DNA from 2 places in the Bradyrhizobium sp. BRP23 genome. Region 1 is predicted to be linked to the other one. Evidence: riboswitches for the same ligand, from Rfam matches in the RefSeq annotation. Region 1 holds a riboswitch; the other holds the start of a gene.
The links. Region 1 has a riboswitch for cobalamin ahead of I6F24_RS00510 (DUF1636 domain-containing protein). Riboswitches for the same ligand answer to the same signal wherever they lie in the genome.

Region 1 (4,418 bases):
ACATCGGAAATCAAAGCCTCGACCGACGCCAACGCGTCGAGCCCGACGGCGTGCGCGATCTGATGCGGACGGCCCGGATAATTCGAGAGCACGATCGCCAGCCGCTTCTCGCCGGCGGGCTTCTCCGCGAGGCGACGCCAAGCCGCGACGCGCGTGGCAACGGCATTGACGCGCTCTTCGTCGGGCCTGTGCGCTAGATGCGCGAATTGCAGATCGGGATCGCGCTGACCGGCCGATTTGAAACTCACCACGCCGGCGAACAGGCGGCCGTCGACCTCCGGCAGCACGACATGCATCGCGAGATCGCCGGGCGACAGGCCACGCAGTGATTCCGCCCAATCTTCGCGCCGCGCCGTCGAGAGCGCGACCTGGAACACCGGACAGAATGCGGCATCGAACGGCGTCGTGCCGTCATCGCCAAGGGCCGAGAACGCCGTCGCATTGACGATCGCCGCCGCAGGATGTTGCGCCAGATGCGCGCGCAGCCAGTCGGCAACGCCCGGCGCCTTCAGCGACGTGACGAACACGCCGTAGGCGTCAAATCCCTTCTCGCGCAGCGCCGCAATCAAGGCGTCGACCGGCCCCGTATCGGCGGCCGTGAGATAGGAGCGATAGAACGTCACGAGTGCGCGCGGCTTGCCCTCGCCAACTGGCGCGGCAATGACACCGCGCGCGGGATCGTAGAAGCCCATCTCGGGCACGGTCATCTCGCCGATGACCGGGCCGGCATAGAGGCCCGAGGCCAGCGCGAGCTGCGCGATCGCGGCTTGCGCGGCGACCGGGCCACCGGAGTCGCAGAGCACCTTGAGCCGCCGCAGCGTCGAGACCGGCAGGGTCGAGTACGCATCCAGCCGCGCGTCGTCGCGGCCGTCCGCCGGCAGCACGGCGAGCACGATGTTGCGCTCTTGCGCGAGTTGCTGGAGCGCCGCAAGCCCGTACGCCCAATAGGATTCCCCGCCGATCAGGCGCACCATTATGCCCCGCGCCTGCGACAGCGTCCGTTCGATATAGGTGTCGACCGACAGCGGATGACGCAGCTCCGCGAGATTGGCCAGCCGCAGCGACGGCAGGCTGCCCCGACCGCGGCGCCAGCCGGCCGCAAACGCGGCCAAATCGGAATCCGAATACGAGAGCACCACGAGATCGGCCGGGTCCTGGCCGATGTCTCTTGGCGTCGCGGTCTCCTCGAGACCGCGGCTCTCGCGGAAGACGACGTGCATCAGATGCCAGATCCTGAAAGACCAAGTCCTGCCTTGATGGCGGCCTCGTCGATATCGCCATGCTCGCCGATCACAACGAGCTTGGACTGCCGTTGAGCCACACCCCATGGCTTGTCGAACTGATGGCGCACGCGCTCACCGACCGCCTGCAACAACAGGCGCATCGGCTTGCCCGCAACCGCGATGTAGCCCTTGGCCCGCAGCACGTTCTGCTCGCGCGCCAGTTTCTGGACCGATGCGACCAGCGCGTCGATGTCGGCGACCTCCGGAAGGTCAATCACGACCGAGGCAAAATCATCGTGCTCGTGCTCCTCCTCGCCGTCATGATGCGATGGCCGCGCGGCGAGATCATTCTCGGCGGCAGCGCCGAGGCCGAGAATGACGCGCGCATCGATCGCACCGTCGGTGACCGGCAGCATCGGCACGCGGCGCGGCATCTCGGCGGTGATCGCCGCTTTTGCGGCTTCGATTCCGGCTGCGCCCGCAAGGTCGGCCTTGGTCAGCAGCACGATGTCGGCGCAGGCGATCTGGTCCTCGAACACTTCCGACAGCGGCGTTTCGTGATCGAGATTGTCGTCCGCCGTGCGCTGCGCTTCCACCGCAGCCGGATCCGGCGCGAAGCGGCCGGCCGCGACGGCCTCGGCGTCGGCCAGCGCGATCACGCCGTCGACCGTGATGCGCGAGCGGATCTCCGGCCAGTCGAACGCCTTCAGCAGCGGCTTTGGCAGCGCCAGGCCCGAGGTCTCGATCAGGATGTGATCGGGCCGCACCGGGCGCGCCAAGAGTTGCTCCATGGTCGGAATGAAATCGTCGGCGACGGTGCAGCAGATGCAGCCATTGGCGAGCTCGACGATGTTCTCCTCCGGGCAATTCGCATCGGCGCAGGACTTCAGGATCTCGCCGTCGACGCCTTCGCTGCCGAACTCGTTGACGAGCACGGCGAGCTTCTTGCCGCCGGCATTGCTGAGCAGATGCTGGATCAGCGTCGTCTTGCCGGAGCCCAGGAAACCCGTGACGACCGTAACCGGGACTTTTGCGAGCGAGTTCATTCAGCGGCCTCCGGCACGACGGTAACAGGGGGAATACGGGCAAGCGACTGCTTGCGGAAGATTTCGGGACGGCTGCGCCAGGGCACGATTCCGTCGGGCGCCGCCGCGTAGGCCGCAGCACCTGCGACCACGTCCTGCGCATTCGCATCGGAGAGGCGGCCATAGACATAGGACCAGCGGCCGGGCGCGCTGAGCGCGACCGAGCAGCCCTGGCTGCACGCCGACAGGCATTCGACGGGAACCACGCTGACGCCCTCGGGCACGCCGGCCTCGAGAATCGCGCCATGCAGGCGCTTGCCGGGCGTCGTCTCGCCCTCGCCAAGCGTCTGGCCGGCGCGGCAGGTGATGCAGACATGAAGTGTGACGGTCATCGCCTCTTCCAGATAACAGCGGGAGGCGATGAGGCGCACGGACCATTCTCCTGAAGGCCCGCTTCCCCGTCGCGGAACACCCCGTCCGCCGGTCCAAAACTCGTCCGCGCTGGCAGGTCTCCCGGCTTGCGGAGCAGGGTTTTGGCCCTTCGATCCCCGCCTTCCCGATTCCAAAAGGAATCAGTGGCTTCGGGCATCTCTCCGGTCACGGTCGCGGGGGCGGCTGCATTTTGGACCCAAATCTTTGCGGATTCGGACCCTATCGCATTCCCTCTTCGCCTGTCATAGGACAGGAACCAACGCCCGGCCACCATTTGCCGGTGGCCGCCACTTGTCAAGCCGAAGGACCGGGACCGATGACGCCTGAACCGGAAACCCACACGACCGAGGAAACCGACGCCCGCCACGCCGCCAAAATGGCGAAGAAGAAGGCCGCTCGCGACAAGATCATGGCGACCAAGAGCGGCGAAAAGGGCCTGATCATCGTCCATACCGGCGCCGGCAAGGGCAAATCCTCCTCGGCTTTCGGCATGATCGTCCGCTGCGTCGCGCATGGCTTTCCTTGTGCGGTGGTGCAATTCATCAAGGGCGCCTGGGATACCGGCGAACGGCGCCTACTCACCGGCCATTTCGGCGAACTCTGTCAGTTCCACGCGATGGGCGAAGGCTTCACCTGGGAGACGCAGGACCGTGCCCGCGACATCGCCGCAGCGCGCGCCGGTTGGGAGAAGGCCAAGGAACTGATCCTGGACGAGCGGCTGCGCATGGTCGTGCTCGACGAGATCAACATCGCGCTGCGCTACGACTATCTCGACGTCGCGGAGGTGGTCGACTTCCTGACGACGCAAAAGCCTGCGATGACGCATGTCGTGCTCACCGGTCGCAACGCCAAGGACGAGCTGATCGAGATCGCCGACCTCGTCACCGAGATGACGCTGGTCAAGCATCCGTTCCGTTCCGGCATCAAGGCGCAGGCCGGCGTCGAGTTTTGAAGGCACGATGGCACGCGCGCTGATGATCCAGGGAGCCGGCTCGGACGTGGGCAAGTCGCTCATCGTCGCCGGCCTCGCGCGCGCCTTTACGCGCCGTGGTCTGCGCGTGCTGCCGTTCAAGCCGCAGAACATGTCGAACAACGCCGCCGTCACCGTCGATGGCGGTGAGATCGGCCGCGCCCAGGCGCTGCAGGCCCTCGCCGCCGGCGTCGAGCCGCACACCGACATGAACCCGGTGCTGCTCAAGCCCGAGACCGATGTCGGCGCGCAGGTCGTGGTCCACGGCAAGCGCATCGCGACGGCGCGTGCGCGCGACTACGCGGCGATGAAACCGTCGCTGATGGGCGCGGTGCTGGAGAGTTTCGAACGGCTGAAGGAGCGCGCCGATCTGGTGCTGGTCGAAGGCGCCGGCAGCCCGGCCGAGGTGAATTTGCGCAAGTCCGACATCGCCAATATGGGCTTTGCCCGCAAGGCGAATGTGCCGGTCGTGCTGGTCGGCGACATCGACCGTGGCGGTGTCATCGCCCAGCTCGTCGGCATCAAGACGGTGATCGAGCCCGACGATGCCGCGATGATCTCTGGCTTCGTCATCAACAAGTTCCGCGGCGATCCCACGCTGTTCGACGACGGCTACAGGCTGATCGAGCAGAAAACGTCGTGGCGCGGCTTCGGCGTGCTGCCCTGGTTTCCGCGTGCCGGCGAGCTACCGGCCGAGGATGCGCTCGGCCTGCGCGATGCGCGCAAGCCGGGCCAATGCAAGATCGCCTGCCTCGCACTGTCGCGGAT
Region 2 (4,418 bases), on a different contig from region 1:
TGGTGTAGATTCTAACTCTCAGGCTATACGGTCGCATACCACGGCATAATTGAGCTACGCTGATCTTGTGCTTCAACTCGGCTCAGATTTTCGGCGAATGTCCTCGCCGTGATCGAACTGGCGGCTTCGCCGATGGAAGTCCGCGCGAATGCGTCAGCTTCGCTCCTCCCAGACTTTCGCCCGGCCCGCTAAGCGGGGCGGGGCATTTTTTATGTTCCTAAGGCTCCCGCGCAAATGACCACAAGCGGATCAGCTTTGTCGAAAAGAGACCGAAGCCCGGATCAACGGCCTCGCGGATCGAATGCAGCGCGCAGTTCGCGGGCGGCAGTGACCATGTTCGCTAGCGCTGGCCGAACCTCCTCCCATTTGCGCGTCTTCAGGCCGCAGTCTGGATTGATCCAGAGCTGCGAATCCTGCAGCCGCGTCCGAGCCAACACCATCAGCTCCTTCATTTCGCTCGTCTCGGGAACGCGTGGAGAGTGGATGTCGTACACGCCCGGCCCGATCTGATTTGGATATTCGTAGTTCCTGAACGCGTCGAGTAGTTCCATTTTCGAGCGCGATGTCTCGATCGAGATGACATCCGCGTCCATTGCAGCGATCGCACCAATGATGTCGTTGAACTCCGAGTAGCACATATGCGTATGAATTTGCGTTTGATCGGCGACGCCCGATGAACAGATGCGGAAGCAATCGACGGCCCAGTCGAGATAAGCCGCCCACTCCGATCGACGCAACGGCAATCCTTCGCGGACTGCAGCTTCGTCGATCTGGATCATGGTCGCACCAGCATTCTCGAGATCGCGGACTTCGTCTCGGATCGCGAGCGCAATCTGGCGGCAGACCTCGCTTCTGGGAATATCATCCCGAACAAAGGACCAGTTCAAGATCGTCACCGGTCCGGTCAACATCGCTTTCATCGGCTTCCTTGTTAGTGATTGCGCGTAGCGCCACCAGTCCACGGTGATAGGCTTCGGCCGTGCTACATCGCCAAACAGGATCGGTGGCCTGACGCAGCGCGAGCCGTAGGACTGCACCCATCCGCTCTTGGTAAATACGAAGCCGGCGAGTTGCTCGCCGAAGTACTGCACCATGTCATTGCGCTCAAACTCGCCGTGCACGAGGACGTCAAGACCGATGTCCTCCTGCCAACGTACGGCGCGCGCAGTCTCCTCCTTGAGGAACTTGTCGTATTGCTCGTCGCTTATCGCACCTCGCGCATGCGCCGCACGGGCATTCCGGATCTCTGTGGTCTGCGGAAATGATCCGATCGTCGTGGTAGGAAAAGCCGGTAGTCCGAATCGATTGCTTTGGATCTCGGCCCGACGGGCAAATGGGCTCGCGCGCCGACACATGGTCTGGTCGATCGCTCTCATCCGGACAGCGACATTGGCATCACGGATTTTCGGCGAAGTCCGGCGGACAGTCGCGGCACCTTCCGACTCGGCAAGAGCTAACGCAACATTCTGGTCGCCTGCGAGTGCACGCGCTAGGATCGCAAGCTCCCGCATCTTCTGGACCGAGAAAGCAAGCCAGCTCTTGACGTCGGAAGCGAGGCCGGTCTCGAGTTCAACATCGACCGGCACATGAAGCAGCGAGCAGGATGGGGCGATCTGTACACGATCCTTGCCGAGCTTCGCAATCGCGGGTTCGAGCCGCTGGCGCAGCGACGACAAATTCGACCGCCATACATTCCGACCGTCGACGACACCGAGCGACATGACGAGATCACTTCGGCCGCCAGCGATGATCTGGTGCAACAACTGTGGCGCTCGAACCAGATCGAGGTGCAGCCCGGCAACTGGCAGGCTCAAGGCGGTGTCCAGATTGTCGCCGAGGTCGCCGAAATAGCTGGCAACCATGAGCTTGATCGCCGGCCCCTCCTTGGCGAGCCGGTCATAGGCATGTCGCAAAGATTTTCGCGTCCCCTCATCCAGATCAAGAACTAGGCTGGGCTCGTCGAACTGAACCCAATTTGCCCCACGTTTGGCCAATTCCTGCATAACCTCGATATAGGGCGGTATCAGTTCATCCAGCAGTGAGAGTGGCTGGAACGTGGGATCGGGACTCTTGCCGAGCTTTAGGAATGTGACCGGCCCGATCAGGACGGGGCGGGTCTGAAAGCCAAGGGCCTTGGCTTCCTCATACTCCTCGATCGGCTTGCGAGAGCATAGCCTGAAAGTCTGTCCCCTGTGAAACTCGGGGACCATATAGTGATAGTTGGTGTCGAACCACTTGGTCATCTCCTGCGCGGGTGCGCCAAATCCGCGCGGTCCGTGACCGCAACTCGCTTCCTGGTCGTCGCATTGTGAACCGCGGGCCATGGCGAAGTATGTCTTGAGCGAAACGGATTCGGCTTTCGAGGCGTAGATCTCCGGGATGGCGCCAACCATGACACTTGTGTCGAGCACCTGGTCATACAGCGAGAAATCGTTCGATGGAATGACCGTGACGCCGATAGATTTCTGACGGGCCCAATTCGCGGCACGCAGGCCAGCTGCGTCCTCGAGCAGCTGCTGTTCGCTGCTTTTTCCGGCCCAGTAGCTTTCTAGAGCGACTTTGAGCTCGCGCCTTGGACCGATGCGTGGCGTTCCGAGCGTGGCAACAGGGAGGGAGAGAAGAGACATAGCGTTAACCCATGTTGGGGGCAAAGGCCATGGCGGACGCAGGCAGGGGAAGTCGCGGTGCGACGGCTGCTTGGCGCACCACCGGGACACCCCGCCCGTGGACGAATATAGTGTCGGGGCAGGTCTCCTGGCTCGCAGGTCATCGCTGCTGTCCGGCCTTCCCGAAGCCGCGCAGGCTTCAGTGACGTCGTTGGACAGCGGCTCGCCGCTCACAGTTGCGGGGGCAGCGCCGGCATTTTCACCGGCTTCCCTCTTAGCTCCGGATCAAATGGAAACCGGAGAACCTCGACGACTTGGATTATCGGCAAGAGCAGTCTTCCGTCAACCTCTCAGATCATGTCTCAAGCTGATGCTGCGACATCTGCTACGCGAATGACCGTGCATCTCTAGCATTGAGATGATGTAGCAGTGCTCTCCAATCAGCGATACCGCAATGAGCATCGCAGTTGCCCGCGGGTTGCACGCCAGATCGGTGGAAAGGACAAATGCGGCTTGCGCGGTCGGGGCCGCTGCCTCGAGCAGAACGCATTTGTCGCCAGTCCCAGCTTCCCAGCGGTTTTTCGAGCACGCGCGCCATCCAGCCACCTTCTCGACCAACAGGATCAGTGTTGAATAGGCCAAGACACCTGGCTAAGCCAGCAACTTACAACTTACCCGGGCAGCACGTTTGATTTGCGGTGCCAGCCACACCCCAAATGCTCGGCGAAGATCGGCTTGCCGTCGTTCGCCATCGAGTACAAAGCGCGCCTGACTGAGGCTGTTCTCGACTTCCGGAGCGCCGGACGTCGCGAAAGGAGCGCCAAACGCGCCATGGCCCCTTGGCCGAAAGTGCCCGAAGGCATGGCAGCGATCAAAAGCCCACATTCCGGCAACGATAACCGAACCACACGGTTCAATGACGGCAAACGTGCTGCCACTTCTCATCAGGAACTTGGCACCGAGGCGTTCCGCTGTGCCGTCGAACATCCGGTGCGTGACGGGGATGCATAAGCCGTGCTGGAGAGGTTGAACGGAAACATCGAGACATGCGCCAGTCGGAAAGTCGACAAAGAGGACACAAAACCGGTGCGAATTGCCGTCTATTATCTGGCACGAAGAATGCACGTCCTCTGCCTGCCCAGTCCTCCTGCTGGGCATGTCCAGCACAGCAAATTGAGGCTGTCGGTGGCAGTGAAGTTAGCGGCGCGTGACATAGAGGGGAGCGCCTGCTCGCACGGGAAAACCAGTGGTCGCCCCGTCGCGTCGCCGCTAACTTCTTGCGCTCGCGCATAACAGGTTGAAGGTTGCCTGCTCTGGAATGACGTGTGGATGAGACCGGATAGGCCGACGGTTATGAAGAAAACGTCAGGAAGACGCGCGCTATGGCTTTGGCTCGGTCGATCCCTGATCTGCCTGGCCGGGCTGGCTGCGACGAGCAACACTGTTCGCGCTAACGACAGCCCCCTTGTCGAAAGAGTCAAGTCAACGTGGCGAGCGCAAGACGGTGAGACAATAGAACAAGTTATCTCCAACGTCTCGAAGGTGGCACAGTTCGTCCCTCGGATGTGGGGCGTCGCTGAACTTGACCAAAATGAATATGTTTTTGTTTCTTGGACCAGGCACCGGGATGATAAATCAGACGAAGAGTACGTTATCACCTGGAAGGTCGCGCTCGACGGGACGATTGAACTTGCGTCGACCTATGCGAAGCCAATGGAATTGGGCTGGCGCGCCTTCGCGCTCTCGTTGATCGCCAGTGAAGTCAAGGATGGCGAAAGGGACGCAAATCTTGGCTTTCTGCATGACCCGGCC

Region 2: another riboswitch for cobalamin. It lies ahead of metE (5-methyltetrahydropteroyltriglutamate--homocysteine S-methyltransferase); the one in region 1 lies ahead of I6F24_RS00510 (DUF1636 domain-containing protein).

The regions. Positions count from the first base shown of each region.
Region 1 covers NZ_JADYVW010000001.1:107,986-112,403, forward strand. Annotated here, with positions in the region: gene cobN (cobaltochelatase subunit CobN) at 1-1,220, opposite strand, end outside; gene cobW (cobalamin biosynthesis protein CobW) at 1,220-2,269, opposite strand; gene I6F24_RS00510 (DUF1636 domain-containing protein) at 2,266-2,640, opposite strand; cobalamin riboswitch at 2,734-2,956, opposite strand; gene cobO (cob(I)yrinic acid a,c-diamide adenosyltransferase) at 2,997-3,632, shown strand; gene I6F24_RS00520 (cobyric acid synthase) at 3,640-4,418, shown strand, end outside.
Region 2 covers NZ_JADYVW010000013.1:46,945-51,362, forward strand. Annotated here, with positions in the region: gene metE (5-methyltetrahydropteroyltriglutamate--homocysteine S-methyltransferase) at 282-2,627, opposite strand; cobalamin riboswitch at 2,727-2,930, opposite strand; gene I6F24_RS28970 (hypothetical protein) at 3,342-3,617, shown strand; gene I6F24_RS28975 (nodulate formation efficiency C protein) at 3,960-4,418, shown strand, end outside.